2 regions of the Comamonas antarctica genome follow, and region 2 is predicted to be linked to the other one. Evidence: riboswitches for the same ligand, from Rfam matches in the RefSeq annotation. Region 2 holds a riboswitch; the other holds the start of a gene.
The links. Region 2 has a riboswitch for cobalamin ahead of HUK68_RS12085 (TonB-dependent receptor). Riboswitches for the same ligand answer to the same signal wherever they lie in the genome.

Region 1 (7,020 bases), on a different replicon from region 2:
GAACATCACCAGCTCGATGCCCTTGCTGCGGCAGATCTCGCGGATGCGTTCGGTGCCGTAGGGCCAGTAGCTTTCGCCGCCCAGGTGATCGATGACGATCACGCGCGCGTGCTGCAGCACCTCGTCGACATACAGATCGACCGAGGCCGGCTGGCGCAGGTGCATCAGATTGGCCAGGCGCACTGTCGGCCACTGCTCGCCGTCCGGGCCGCCGCGCAGCTGGCCATAGACCTCGGCCAGCAGCGCCAGCGTGGTGTCGGCCGCGCTCAGGAACACCAGCTGCGCCGGGGTCTGGCCCAGGCTGGAGACAAAGGCTTCGTCGTCGACAAAGCCACCGGGCTGGACGGCAAGCAGATGCATCAGCGCGCTCCCAGCGTGGCGAGTTCGGCGCGGATCGCGGTGTCGTCGAGGTCGTGGCCGATCAGCACCAGATGCGTCTGCGGCGCCTCGCCCGCGGCCCAGCGGCGGTCGAAATAGCTGTCGAAGCGCGTGCCCACGCCATGCACCACCAGGCGCATGGGCTTGCCCGGCACGGCGACAAAGCCCTTGATGCGGTAGACCTGGTGCGCGGCCACGATGCGCTCGAGCGTGGCCAGCAAGGCCTCGCGCTCGACTTCGGGCAGCTTGACGACAATCGAGTCGAAATCGTCGTGGTCGTGGTCGTCGTCATGGCTGTGGTGGCTCTGGCGCTGCTCAATGCTTTCTTCCGACGCGCTGGACAGGCCCAGCACCACGCCCAGATCGATCTTGCCCTGGTTGGCGGCGACGATCTTCACCTGCGCCGGCACTTCCTCGCGCACGATGGCTTCGACCCTGGCGCGGTCTTCGCTGCTGGCCAGATCGAGCTTGGTCAGCACCACCAGGTCGGCCGACAGCAGCTGGTCCTCGAACAGCTCGTGCAGCGGCGATTCGTGGTCGAGGTTCGGGTCCTGGCGGCGCTGGGCATCGACCGCGGCCGGATTGGCCGCGAACTGACCTGCGGCGGTGGCGGGCGTGTCGACCACGGTGATCACCGCATCGACGGTGCAGGCGTTCTTGATCTCGGGCCAGTTGAAGGCCTGCACCAGCGGCTTGGGCAGCGCCAGGCCGCTGGTCTCGATCAGGATATGGTCGATGTCGTCGCGCCGCGCGATCAGCTCGCGCATCACCGGGTAGAACTCTTCCTGCACGGTGCAGCACATGCAGCCGTTGGCGAGTTCATAAAGCTGTCCCTGCTGCTCGACGCCGTTCTCGTCGCAGCCGATGCCGCAGCTGCGCAGGATGTCGCCATCGATGCCCAGCTCGCCGAATTCGTTGACGATGACGGCAATGCGGCGCCCGCCCGCGTTCTCGAGGATATGGCGCAGCAGCGTGGTCTTGCCGCTGCCCAGGAAGCCGGTGACGATGGTCGCGGGGATTTTTGGCAGGTGCTTCATTGAGTGCTCCGGGAAGAGGCCATGCCGGCGACGCGAAAGGCAGGCAATGCCCGGCGCGGTCCAGCACAAAGGGTACAAAAGCTGCGCGGGAGACGGGCGACGACGCGCGCGGCAGCGCGCAGGCGCGGCCGCGGAACGTTCGCCGCCACACCCCGTGGCAGACAACGGCATTCGTACAGGTCGGTATTCTGGCTTGCCTTCGTCCAGCGCACACCGCCTTCCCGGGCCGCGGCCCAGTGGCGTCGAGATGTGTCTGTCAGGCTTACAGCAGCGGGGGCTGCGCCGGAATGCTCCCGCGCGGGAGGTCACCGGTCTTCCCGTTTCACCCCGGCCGCGACTGCGGCCCGGGACTCCTGTACGGGTGCGGCGATTATAGGAGCCGGTCGGCGATCTCCCCGGCGCAGGGCATTACAGCGCGCATTGCATATGGATGGTCTGCCATTGCGGATCGGCATCGCGGCAGAGGACCTCGAAGCCATGGCGCTGCCAGAAAGCCTCGGCGCCGGGCAGGAAGGGGTGGGTATGCAGATACAGCACCTCGATGCCCTGCGCGCGCGCCTGTTCCTTGAGCGCCGCGAACAGCGCATCGGCAATGCCGCGCCGCCGGCACGCGGGCCGCACATACAGCCGCACCACCTCCACGACGCGCCGGCCGGCAAAGTCCAGCTGCGCAAAGCGATGGTCATAGGCGCGCCAGGCAATGGTGCCGACAATGCCCAGGGCGGGCTCATGGGCGGCCAGCATCAGGCCGTGGCCCTGGGTGTAGGTGGATTCGAAGTCCCGCAGATCCGGCGCCATCGCGCAGGTGTCGAGGCGGCCGGCAAACATCTCGGCGCGGGCCTGCTGGAGGAAATCAAGGACGGGGGCGCAGGCATGAACGGTGTCGATGGGCATGGAAGAAACTCTAGGGCATCTCTATTTTGTCGGGTTCACCCCCTTCGACCGGCTCGGGGCAAACGGGTTCAGCTACATTAACCCCCACCTCCGGTTCCGCAAGGACATGCCGCCGTCAAAAAGCCGCATGAGGGAATCCAGAGCGCCCCGTCTGCAAGACCCGGGCGCCCATGCAATGGAACTGCCCCCGCAACTGTAGGCAACGAGCGGGCGCGCCACATGCCACTGAACGCAGGTTCGGGAAGGCGGCGCGCCAGCGGCGACTTGCCAGTCAGGAGACCTGCCGAGGAAGGAAATGATCATTGCCGGCGGGGTGTCCGGGAAGCGACCAATGGCTTGGACTCCGCCGTGCCGCATGCCGCGGCAGGCGCCATCGTGCATTGCTGGCTTTCGGAAAACTCCTGCCTTTTCTGGAAAGACCGACCCGATGCCGATGCCACGCCTTGCCTTGTCCCTGCTGCTGGCCGCCGCGCCCCTCGCGGCCAATGCCACCGACTACCCGCTGCGCCTGCACAACTGCGGCTACACGCTCACGTTCGACAAGGCGCCCGCATCGGCGGTGACCATCGGCCAGGCCGGCACCGAGATGCTTTATGCGCTGGGGCTGGGCGACAAGCTGGCGGGCACCGCGCTGTGGTTCAACGCCGTGCAGCCGCAGTTCAAGGCCATCAACGACAAGGTGCCGCGCCTGGCCGACAACGACCCGAGCTTCGAGGCCGTGATCGGCAAGCGCCCGGCGCTGGTGGTGTCGCAGTTCGAGTGGATGGTCGGCAAGGAGGGCGTGGTCGGCACGCGCGAGCAGTTCCATGACCTGCGCATTGCCAGCTATGCGATGCCGTCGGACTGCGAAGGCAAGAACAATCTCAGCGGCGCCGACGGCACGCGCACCGCGGCCTATGACGTCAATGCGCTCTACAAGAGCGTGCAGCAGCTGGCGCAGATCTTCGATGTCGAGCCGCGTGGCAAGGCCCTGGTCGATGAACTCAAGCAGCGCCAGGCCAGGGCCGTGGCGCAGTTGCAGGGCTCGAAGCTCAAGGACCTGACGGCCGCGCTGTGGTTTTCGAGCGCCGATCTGGCCATCGATCCGTACATGGCCGGGCAAAAGGGCGTGGCCGGCTACATGCTGCAGACGCTGGGCCTGCGCAATATCGTGGGCTCGGCCGAGGAGTGGCCCACGGTGGGCTGGGAAACCATTGCCAGGGCCAACCCGTCGATCCTGATCATCGCGCGCATGGACCGCCGCCGCTTTCCCGCCGACGACTACCGCAAGAAGCTCGAGTTCCTGAAGCAGGACCCGGTCACGCGGCATATGGACGCGGTGAAGAACGAGCGCATCGTGATCGTCGACGCCGATGCGCTGCAGGGCTCGATCCGCATGGTCGATGGCATGGAGCAGATCGCGCAGGCGGCGCTGAAGCTGCAGGCGCGGGCGCGTTGAGCAGCATCCGGTGGCCTGGCGCCGCCTCTTTCCCATGCATCCGATCGTGCGCATTCTTTTGCTGACCGGCGCCGCGCTGGCGCTGCTGGCCCTGGCCGTGCTGCTTGGCGTGGCGATTGGCGAAACCTCGATTGCCCCCGGCGTGGTCTGGCAGGTGCTGGCCAACCAGCTCGCGGGCGCCGGGTATCCGGTCGATCCCATCGACCAGGGCATTGTCTGGAACTACCGCCTCGCGCGCGCGCTGGTGGCCGCCAGCTGCGGCGCGGGCCTGGCGATCTCGGGCGTGATCCTGCAATCGCTGCTGCGCAATGCGCTGGCCGAACCCTATCTGCTGGGCATCTCCGCCGGCGCCTCGACGGGCGCGGTACTGGTGTCCGTGGCCGGGCTGGGCGCGGGCGCGATCTCCATGACCACCGGCGCCTTCTTTGGCGCCGTGTGCGCGTTCGCGCTGGTGGCGCTGCTCGCGCATGCGGCCGGCAGCGGCGGCCTGCGCAATGGCGCGCAGATCGTGCTGGCCGGCATCGCGGGCTCGCAGCTGTTCAATGCATTGACCTCGCTGATCATCACCAAGTCGGGCAGCGCCGAACAGGCGCGCGGCATCATGTTCTGGCTGCTGGGCAACCTGAGCGGCGTGCGCTGGAGCGATACGCTGCTCACGGCGGCGGTGGCCGTGGCGGGCCTGGCGGTCTGCCTGTGGCATGCGCGCGCGCTCGATGCGTTCACCTTCGGCAGCGAATCCGCGGCCGCGCTGGGCGTGCCGGTGCGGCGCGTGCAGCTGGTGCTGCTGCTGGCCGCGGCGCTGATCACGGCGGTGATGGTGTCCATCGTCGGCGCGATCGGTTTTGTCGGGCTGGTGATTCCGCATGCCGCGCGCTTTCTGGTCGGCGTGCGCCACCGCCGGCTGATTCCGGCCAGCGCCTTGATCGGTGCGATCTTCCTGATTGCCGCCGATGTGATCTCGCGCACCTTGCTTCCAGGCCAGGTGCTGCCGATCGGCGTCATCACCGCGCTGGTGGGCGCGCCGGTGTTTGCCGCCATCCTGCTCAAGGGCCGCGGAGGCCGCACATGAGCGCGCCCGCGGCATTGCAGGCGCGCGGCCTGGGCTGGGCCACGCGCGGCGCGCGCATCGTCGAAGGCGTGGATCTCGAAGTGCGGCCCGGCGAGATGCTGGGGCTGATCGGGCCCAATGGCTCGGGCAAGTCCACGCTGCTGCGGCTGCTGGCGGGCATCCTCGCGCCCAGCGCAGGCGAAGTGCTGCTCGATGGCCAGCCCATGTGTGCACTGCCACGGCGTGCGCTTGCGCGCCGGCTGGCGTTTGTCGCGCAGCTGGCCGATACGCAGGATGCCATCGAGGTCCGGGATGCGGTGGAGCTGGGCCGCACGCCCTGGCTGTCGGCGCTGCAGCCCTTGTCGGCCGCGGACCGCGCGGCCGTCGATGCCGCGCTGGCCGCGGTGGGCCTGCAGCACAAGCGGCGCAGCGCCTGGAACACGCTGTCGGGCGGCGAACGCCAGCGCGTGCACATCGCGCGCGCGCTGGCCCAGCAGCCCGGCGTGCTGCTGCTTGACGAGCCGACCAACCACCTCGACATTCACCAGCAGCTGTCGCTGATGCAGCTGGTGCGCAGCCTGCCCGTCACCAAGCTGGTGGCACTGCACGATTTGAACCAGGCGCTGGCCTGCGACCGGCTGGCCGTGCTCAGCGCCGGGCAGATCGTGGCCCGGGGCACGCCGCAGCAAATCCTCACGCCGGCGCTGCTGCGCGACGTTTTCCAGGTGCAGGCGACTGCATTGATCGATCCCGCCGACGGCACCCCGGTGCTACGTTTCAAACCCCTTGATTGCCTTTCGCATGAACCACAAGATGCTTGCCGGCCTGTGCCTGGCGCTGACCGTCGCCCCGCTGGCCTGGGCCGAAAACTTTGAAGTGAGGATGCTCAACCGCGGCAGCCAGGGCGCCATGGTCTACGAGCCCGAGTTCATCCAGCTCGAGCCCGGGGACCGGATCAAGTTCCTGGCCAGCAGCAGCGGCCACGACGCTGTGTCGATCGACGGCATGCTGCCCGCGGGGGCGCAGCCCTTCAAGGGCCGGATCAATGAAGAGATCGAAGTGGCGTTCACCGAGCCGGGCCTCTACGGCATCAAATGCCTGCCGCACTACGCAATGGGCATGGTGATGCTGGTGCAGGTCGGCGCTGCGCCGCTGTCCACGCTGAAGATCCCCGCCGACGCGCCCGAGCGCGCGCAAAAGCGCTTTCAGGACATTGCCGCGCGCGCCGCGCGCTGAACACCATGGCACTGAAGCGATATTCCCTGGGCGCGGGCAGCGCCGCGTTGCTGTGCCTTTGCGGTCCGGTGCTGGCGGGCGCACAGGATACGGCCACCGGTCTCATCGAAGGCGCGCAGCTGCAGATGCAAAACCGCCTGGTCTACGAGCAGCTCGACTACCGCCACGGCAGCAGTTTTCGCGCCACCAATGGCGCGCGCGGCAAGACCCGGGCACGCGAGTCGGGCTACGGGCTGATGCTGAACTTGCAGTCGGGCTATACGCAGGGCGCGGTGGGGCTGGGCATCGACGCGCATGTGCATGGCGCCATCAACATCGATACCCAGCCGGACAGCGCGCGCGCGACACCGCGTTATGTCGCCAAGAACGGGCAGGACATCCCGCGCAGCTTTGGCCGCGCGGGCGCGGCGCTCAAGCTGCGCGTGTCGTCCACCGAACTGCGGCTCGGCGAAATGCGCACGCGCAACCCGATCTTCAATTCCTCCGACACGCGGCTGCTGCCCGAAACCAATCGCGGCTGGCTGCTGAGCAGCAGCGATATTCCCTCGCTGGCACTGCAGGCGGGGCGCTTCACGGCCTGGGCCGACCGCAACAGCCGCAAGAATGGCGGCAAGCTGCTGGCCAATTATTCGGGCGCGAATGGCGACGCCTTCAGCTTCTTCGGCGGCACCTGGACCACGCCGGTCAAGCACTGGAGCCTGAGCAGCTATGCCGGCCAATATGAGGATTACTGGAACACCTGGTATCTGGGCAGCGCCTACCAGCTTGAGCTGGCGCACAAGCAGGCGCTGGCGTTGAGCTTCAATCTCTACCGCAACCGCGATACCGGCCAGGCGCGCGCCGGCGTGGTGGACAACACCACGTTCAGCCTGATGGGCAGCTACGCCACCGGGATACACCGCTTTGGCCTGGGCTATCAGAAGGTCCATGGCGACACGCCGTTCGACTATGTCAACCGTGGCTCGATCTGGCTCGAAAACGCGATGCAG
Region 2 (7,020 bases):
AGCTGGTCTACCTGATTCCCACCTTCGGCAACCCCAGCGGCGCCACGCTGTCGCTCGAGCGCCGCCGCAAGGTGCTGGAGCTGGCCGTCAAGTACCAGACCCTGGTGGTCGAGGACGATCCCTATGGCGATCTGTACTTCGACGCGGCGCCGCCGCCGAGCCTGCTGGCGCTGTCGTTCGAAGTGCCGGGCAGCCGCGAGTGGCTCGCGCATTGCGGCAGCCTGAGCAAGGTGCTGAGCCCGGGCCTGCGCATCGGCTGGCTGGTGGCGCCGGCCGAGCTGCGCGACCGCGCGGTGATGTGCAAGCAGTTCAGCGATGCCCACACCAGCACGTTTGCGCAGGCCACGGCGGCCCAGTACCTGCGCGCCGGCCACATGCCGGCCACGCTGGCCAAGGTGCGCGCGGTCTACGCCGAGCGCGCACGCGCCATGGGCGCCGCGCTGCAACGCGAGCTCGGCGACGCGGTGAGCTTTGTCGCGCCCCAGGGCGGCCTGTTCCTGTGGGTGAAGCTCACCGGCGCGCGCGGCCAGCTGCAGGACGCGAATGTGCTGGCCCAGCGCGCCATCGCGCAGGGCGTGGCCTTCGTGCCCGGCGCGCCGTTCTTTGCGCAGAATCCCGATGTCTCGACCTTCCGCCTGTCGTTTGCCACGGCCGATGTGGCGAAGATCGAAGACGGCATCGCGCGCCTGGGCCAGGCGCTGCGGGCGCAGGCATGAGCGAGACACAGGGCGCGGGTGATGGCGCCGAGGAACGCATCACCGAACTGGAGATCAAGGCCAGCTATGTCGAGGACACGCTGGACCAGCTCAACATGACGATCTACCGCCAGCAGCAGCAGATCGACGCGCTGCTCGCCGAAGTCCGCCACCTGCGCCAGCAGGTGCCGGCGGACGGGGTGGGCGGCGGGCGCAATCTGCGCGATGAGCTGCCGCCGCATTACTGATTGCCTGCCAGGCTCGCCATGGACGGGCATCCCTGGCAGCCGGTCGGCGGTTCAGGACGCTACTCCGGCACCTTGTTCGCGATGCTCTTCATCTTCCCCAGGAACAGCCGCAGGAAGAAGCCGCCCATGCAGAGGATCAGCACGATGGCGATCAGGCTCATCAGGCCATAGTCGGTAGAAAACAGGTCGATCCACAATTTCATCCAGGTGCTCCAGTGAGGCCGGGGTGTTCCGGCGCGATGCCAGCACTATCGCCGGACGGTGCAGTGCGGCCATTGCGGCAGATCAAGCGCGCAGGCTTCTGTGCCGCGGTACTCCATTTGCCCGCAGCGCCGCCGCCCTTTGGACTACACGCGAGCTCGAAGCGCTCATGCAAGCTGGAGGTGTTGCGCGTGGAGGCGGAAAACTACTGCCCCATGCGTCTCGTCCCACCATTTCAGCAGGAGCCAACATGAGCACACCCGACCACAAGAACCTGAACCTGGATCCCATCACCGACGAACCCGGCGCCCACCCCGTGGGCACGGGCGTCGGCGCAGGTGGCGGCGCGCTGGCCGGTGCGGCAGCGGGCGCGATCGGCGGCCCGGTGGGCGCCGCCGTCGGCGCCGTGGTGGGCGCGGTGGCCGGTGGCCTGGCGGGGCACAGCGTGGCCGAGGCCATCAACCCGACGGCCGAGGAAGCCTACTGGCGCGGCGCCTACGACCAGGAAGAGTATTTCCGCGCCGACTACACCTATGACGACTATGCCCCGGCCTACCGCGCCGGCTGGGAAGGCCGCGCCGCGGGCCGCGAGACCTGGGAGGAAGTACGCAACGACTGGTCGTCGCGCTGGGACGGCGGCCGCCTGGGCTCGCGCCTGAAGTGGGACGAAGCCGAGCCCGCGGCCAAGGCCGCCTGGGAGCGCGCCAACCGCCACTACGTCTTCAACAAGCAGGAGTGAAACCGCGGCGCGGCAGGCTGTTTCAGCCTGCGCGCCGATCCGGCGCCCTGTCGTCTTCGGACGGCTGCGCATCGGGCAGAGGTTCGAGCCAGCCGGCCGCGGCGGTGATCACGCAATGCGTGAGCCGTTGCAGGCCGGCTTGCGCATTGCGCGCATGCGCCCAGTAAAGCGGCACGTCGACGGCCGTATCGGGCAGCACTTCCACCAGCGTTCCCGCATCGAGATAGCGCTGGATCATGAGCGTCGGCTGCATCGCCCAGCCGACCCCGGCCTCGCAGGCGCGCACGAACGCATAGGCCGATGGCAGCCAGTGCTTGGGCGGGCCGTGGCGCGAAGCCAGCCCCTGGGCCTGCAGCCACTTGTCCTGCATCGCATCCTTGCGGTCGTAGCTGAGCATGGGCGCGCGCGCGATGGTCTCGGGCGTCACGCCTTGCGCGAAATGCTGCTGCATGAATTCCGGGCTGGCCGCGGCTACATAGCGCATCGACCCCAGCGGCCAGGTATTGCAGCCGGTGATGCTGGTGGAGGTGGCGGTCACGGCGGCCATGACCGCGCCTTCCTTGATGCGCTTGGCGGTGTGGTCCTGGTCATCGATGCTGATGTCCAGCAGTTCGTTGCCCGCGCGCGTGAAGCTGGCCATCGCCTCCATGAACCACGATGACAGCGAGTCGGCATTGACCGCGAGCTTGAGCGTGGGCGGCATGGACTGGCCTTCGGCCACCAGCGCGGGATTGGTGCGGCGCAATTCGTTTTCCAGCAGCGCCACCTGCTCCACATGCAGGCACAGCCGGCGCCCGGCTTCGGTGCCGGTGCAGGGCTGGCCGCGCAGCACCAGCACCTGTCCCACGCGCTCCTCGAGCAGCTTGATGCGCTGCGAGACCGCCGAGGGCGTGATGTGCAGCTTGCGCGCGGCGCGCTCGAAGCTGCCTTCGCGCACCACGGCGGCAAGCGCTTCGAGTCCGGAATAGTCGAGCATTAGTTTGTCTCAAGTGGTTGCAATTAGTTTAATTTTACTTAATTTCTGCCGGGATCGACAATTTCCCTTATGTGGACAAACCTGATCTCCTCTTCCTGGATTGCCGGCTTCACGGTGTGCCTGTCGCTGCTCATCTCCATCGGCGCGCAAAACCTCTATGTGCTGCGCCAGGCGGTGCAGGGCCGGCATGTGCGGGCCTGCGTCGCATGGTGCGTGCTCAGCGATGCCTTGCTGATCGGCATTGGCGTGGCCGGCATGGCGCAACTGCTGGCAAGCATGCCCGGGCTGTCGTTCTGGCTGTCCGCGGGCGGGGCGCTGTTTCTGCTGTGCTATGGGCTCTATGCGCTGTGGCGCGTGGCCTATGCGCCCGATGTGGCCATCCAGGAGCCGCAGGCGGCGCAGCGCGGGCTGGTCGGCGTGCTTGGCACGCTGGTCGTGATCACGCTGTTCAATCCGCATGTCTATCTGGACACCGTGCTGCTGGTAGGCAGCATCGGTGCGCGCCAGGACGGTGCGCTCAAGGCGGTATTCGTGGCCGGCGCGGCCAGCGCCAGCCTGCTGTGGTTCCTGCTGCTGGCCAGCGCGGGCCGGCGCCTGCAGCAGGTGTTCGCGCACCCGCTGCCCTGGCGCGTGCTCGATGCACTGACGGGCGTGATGATGCTCGCGCTGTCATGGTGGATCTGGAGCGGGATCGAGACCGCGGCGTGAACTCCGCGCCATGAAAAAAGCGCTGCCGGGGCAGCGCTTTTCGTGCGGTCAGAAGGTTCAGAACGCGGGAACGACCGCGCCCTGGTACTTGTCCGCGAGGAACTTCTTCACATCGTCGGAATGCAGCGCCTGGATCAGCTTGGCGATCGCCGGGTCGTTGGCGCGGTCCTTGCGCGCGGCGACGATGTTGGCGTAGGGCGAATCCTTGCCTTCGATGAACAGCGCATCCTTGGTCGGGTTGAGCTTGGCTTCGATCGCGTAGTTGGTGTTGATCAGCGCCAGGTCCACATCGGCCAGCGCGCGCGGCAGCAGCGGGGCCTCGAGTTCGCGGAACTTGAGCTTCTTCGGGTTCTTCACCACGTCCAGCGGCGTGGGGGTCAGGCTCTTCGGGTCCTTGAGCTCGATCAAGCCCTGCTTGGCCAGCAGCAGCAGCGCGCGGCCGCCATTCGACGGGTCATTCGGGATGGCCACGGTCGCGCCGTCCTTGAGGTCCTTGACGTTCTTGACCTTGCGCGAATAGGCGCCGAAGGGCTCGACATGGATCTTGCCGTTCGGCACGGCCACGAGCGAGCTCTTGCGGTCCTTGTTGTAGCTGTCGAGGTAGGGCTGGTGCTGGAAGAAGTTCGCGTCCAGCTGCTTGTCCTCGACGGCGGCATTGGGCTGCACATAGTCGCTGAATTCGCGCACCTGCAGTTCGACCCCTTGCTTTTGCAATGCCGGCTTGACGTGGTTCAGGATCTCGGCGTGCGGCACGGCGGTGGCTGCCACCTTGAGCACCACATCGGCGGCATTGGCGGTGAGCGCCAGGGTGGCAAGAGCAATCGCGGAAAGGGTTTTCTTCAGCATGACAAAGGCTTTCTTCGGGAAGTTGCAATGGCGCTCTGCGCCGTAACTTGTGGCGCGCAGCCCGTAGTTTAGTGGGATGCGCCACAGTCCAACGGCAAAAACAGCATTCTGGTTATAAGAATGTGGTTTTTTATGCAATCCAGGCGTTTCCATCCTGTCGTCTGCCGCGATTTCGTCCTGGGCGAAAGTGTGTCTTTCCGTGATAATCGCGGCCAGGCGCCAGAAGGCGCCCAGATCCAGAGGTGCCCTGTTTCAGGGTTCAACGATAAGCAGGTGCGCCTGGCCGTCCGGCCGGCAATTCCTGCGCTGCCCCCGCAACGGTAGGCGAAATCTCAGGTCCTCACGCTGGTCGCAGCCGACCGGCAGTCACTGCGTGCCCTGGCGCGTGGGAAGGCGAGGGCTGAGCCGCAGTGCTGTCAATCGACAGCCCGCGGCGTTTCGCAAGCCCGGATGCCGGCCTTTGCGATCGCTTCGGACGCCGCGGGAGTGCGCATGTCTGGGCAGGCATGCTGGCTTGGGTGCGCGCAGGGGCGCGGCCCGCTTGTGCCTGCGTTCTTGCAAGCGTGCTGCCGCGGTGGTTTTTGGTCCCTGGGCTTCGCGGGTGAGCGAAGCCGCGCCTTGAAATCATCCCATGCAATCCTACCGATCGCGGCCGGCACGTGGCCGCGCCGCCCGCTCATTCTCTCTTTCGCCCGCCATCGCGCTGAGCCTGCTGGCCGGCGCCGCCCAGGCCGCCGCGCCTCAGGCGGCCGCGCTGGGCGAGGTGTTCGTCACCGCCACCGCGCGTCCCGAAGAGCGCTCGCGCATTGCCGCCACCACCCAGACCATCGAGCGCGCCGATATCGAGCGTTCGTCGGCGCAATCGGTCACCGACCTGTTGGCCGAGCATGCGGTGGGCTTTCTCAGTGAATGGACCGCCGCGCAGACCTCGATGAACCTGCGCGGCGCGGCCACCGACGGCCAGGGCCGCGACTACCGCGGCCAGGTTGCGGTCTTGCTCAACGGCCGGCGCGCGGGCACGGCCAACCTGTCGAAACTGAGCCTGTCGGATGTGGAGCGCATCGAGATCGTGCGCGGCCCGGGCTCGGTGGTCTATGGCAGCCAGAACATGGGCGGCGTGATCAATATCATCCTGCGCACCGGCGCCAGTGGCGGCGGCAATCGCGCATCGGTGGCCGGCGGCAGTGCCGGGCTGTGGCGCGCGGACGCGCAGCTCGGCGGCGCCGACGAGCGCTGGGACTGGTATCTGGGCGCCAACCTCGGCGGGCGCGACGACTACAGCTCGGGCAGCGGCGGCGGCGAACTGAAGAACACCAGCTACAAGCGCCGCGGCGCGGCCGGCGCGCTGGGCTGGCAACTGGCCGACCTGCACCGCATCGAGCTGCAGCTGCGCACGGACGGCATCTACAACGCTGGTTTCCGCGGCTCGGGCGCCAACATCTACAGCCGCGACAACCGCGACAACCGCTCGGCCGACCTGCGCTACGAAGGCGGCCTGCCCGGCGGGCGCGTGAGCTGGCTGGCGCATCTCTACACCTTCGAGGACGTGGATGAATTCAACTGGGCCTCGCCGGTGATCAGGTCGGGCACGGCGGCCGTGCCCGGCACCGCGCGCGACTACAACCTGCGCAAGCTCGACGCGGCCGGCCTGCGGCTGCAGCCGCGACTGCGCCTGTCCGACACGAACGACCTGCTGCTGGGCTTCGACTATGAAAAGAACCGGCTGCGCTCCGAGCGCGAGCGCGTGGCCATGCCCGGCGGACCCGCGGGCCAGGTCGCGCCCTATGACAACAACCAGACCGAGCACACGCATGCGCTGTATCTCGAGGATGCGCAGACCTTTCTCGACAACCGCCTGACGCTGCGCGCCGGCGTGCGCAAGACCTGGGGCGAGACGCGCTTCGACCAGACGCCCAATGTGGCGGCGGCGCTGACCACGGCGCGCGACTACGACCAGACCACCTGGTCGACCGGCGCGACCTGGAAGGTCAATGACGCCTGGGCGCTGCGCGCCAGTGCCTCGACCGGTTTTCGCGCGCCGACGGCCAGCGAACTGTCGGCCGATTTCACGGCCGTGGGCGGCGGGCGCAGCTTCGGCAACCCGAACCTGAAGCCGGAATCAAGCCGCCAGTTCGAAGTCGGCACCACGCTGCGCCAGGCGGCGTGGCGCGTCGATGCCGCGCTGTTCCAGAACACGATCTCCGACCGCATCATCACCGTCTCGCGCGGCCCGAGCACCAATACCTCGGACTACGCCAACAACGCCGCCGACATCGTGGCGCGCGGGCTCGAACTGAGCGCCAACGGCGATCTTGGCCGACTGGCGGGCGGCGCCACGCTCAGCGCGTTCGGCAATGGCTACTACCACTTCACGATGAAGGACCAGGGCGCGGCGGCTTCTGCCAACACCGACCGCGTGCAGCGCATGTACCAGTACGAGGCCGCGGCCGGCCTGCGCCTGGCACGTGGCGCGGACCGCAATGCCGGCGACTGGAGCGCGCAGCTCACGGCGCTGCTGCGCGGGCCGATGTGGTACGACACCGAGGAAAACCTGCTGATCCCGCAAGGCGAGCCGAGCAGCACGTTCATCCACCGCAAGGGCGCGTT

Region 1: it holds a riboswitch for cobalamin, as region 2 does, so the genes downstream of both, cobW (cobalamin biosynthesis protein CobW) here and HUK68_RS12085 (TonB-dependent receptor) in region 2, are expected to answer to the same signal.

The regions. Positions count from the first base shown of each region.
Region 1 is NZ_CP054841.1:65,268-72,287, reverse strand. It holds gene cobN (cobaltochelatase subunit CobN) at 1-360, opposite strand, end outside; gene cobW (cobalamin biosynthesis protein CobW) at 360-1,415, opposite strand; cobalamin riboswitch at 1,577-1,787, opposite strand; gene HUK68_RS19775 (GNAT family N-acetyltransferase) at 1,824-2,309, opposite strand; cobalamin riboswitch at 2,384-2,611, shown strand; gene HUK68_RS19770 (ABC transporter substrate-binding protein) at 2,737-3,747, shown strand; gene HUK68_RS19765 (FecCD family ABC transporter permease) at 3,782-4,816, shown strand; partial or broken gene HUK68_RS19760 (ABC transporter ATP-binding protein) at 4,891-5,670, shown strand; gene HUK68_RS19755 (pseudoazurin) at 5,597-6,031, shown strand; gene HUK68_RS19750 (OprD family outer membrane porin) at 6,037-7,020, shown strand, end outside.
Region 2 is NZ_CP054840.1:2,611,722-2,618,741, reverse strand. It holds gene HUK68_RS12120 (aminotransferase-like domain-containing protein) at 1-716, shown strand, start outside; gene HUK68_RS12115 (SlyX family protein) at 713-943, shown strand; gene HUK68_RS12110 (DUF3149 domain-containing protein) at 1,003-1,146, opposite strand; gene HUK68_RS12105 (hypothetical protein) at 1,395-1,883, shown strand; gene HUK68_RS12100 (HTH-type transcriptional regulator ArgP) at 1,906-2,859, opposite strand; gene HUK68_RS12095 (LysE/ArgO family amino acid transporter) at 2,929-3,567, shown strand; gene HUK68_RS12090 (MetQ/NlpA family ABC transporter substrate-binding protein) at 3,625-4,413, opposite strand; cobalamin riboswitch at 4,637-4,889, shown strand; gene HUK68_RS12085 (TonB-dependent receptor) at 5,045-7,020, shown strand, end outside.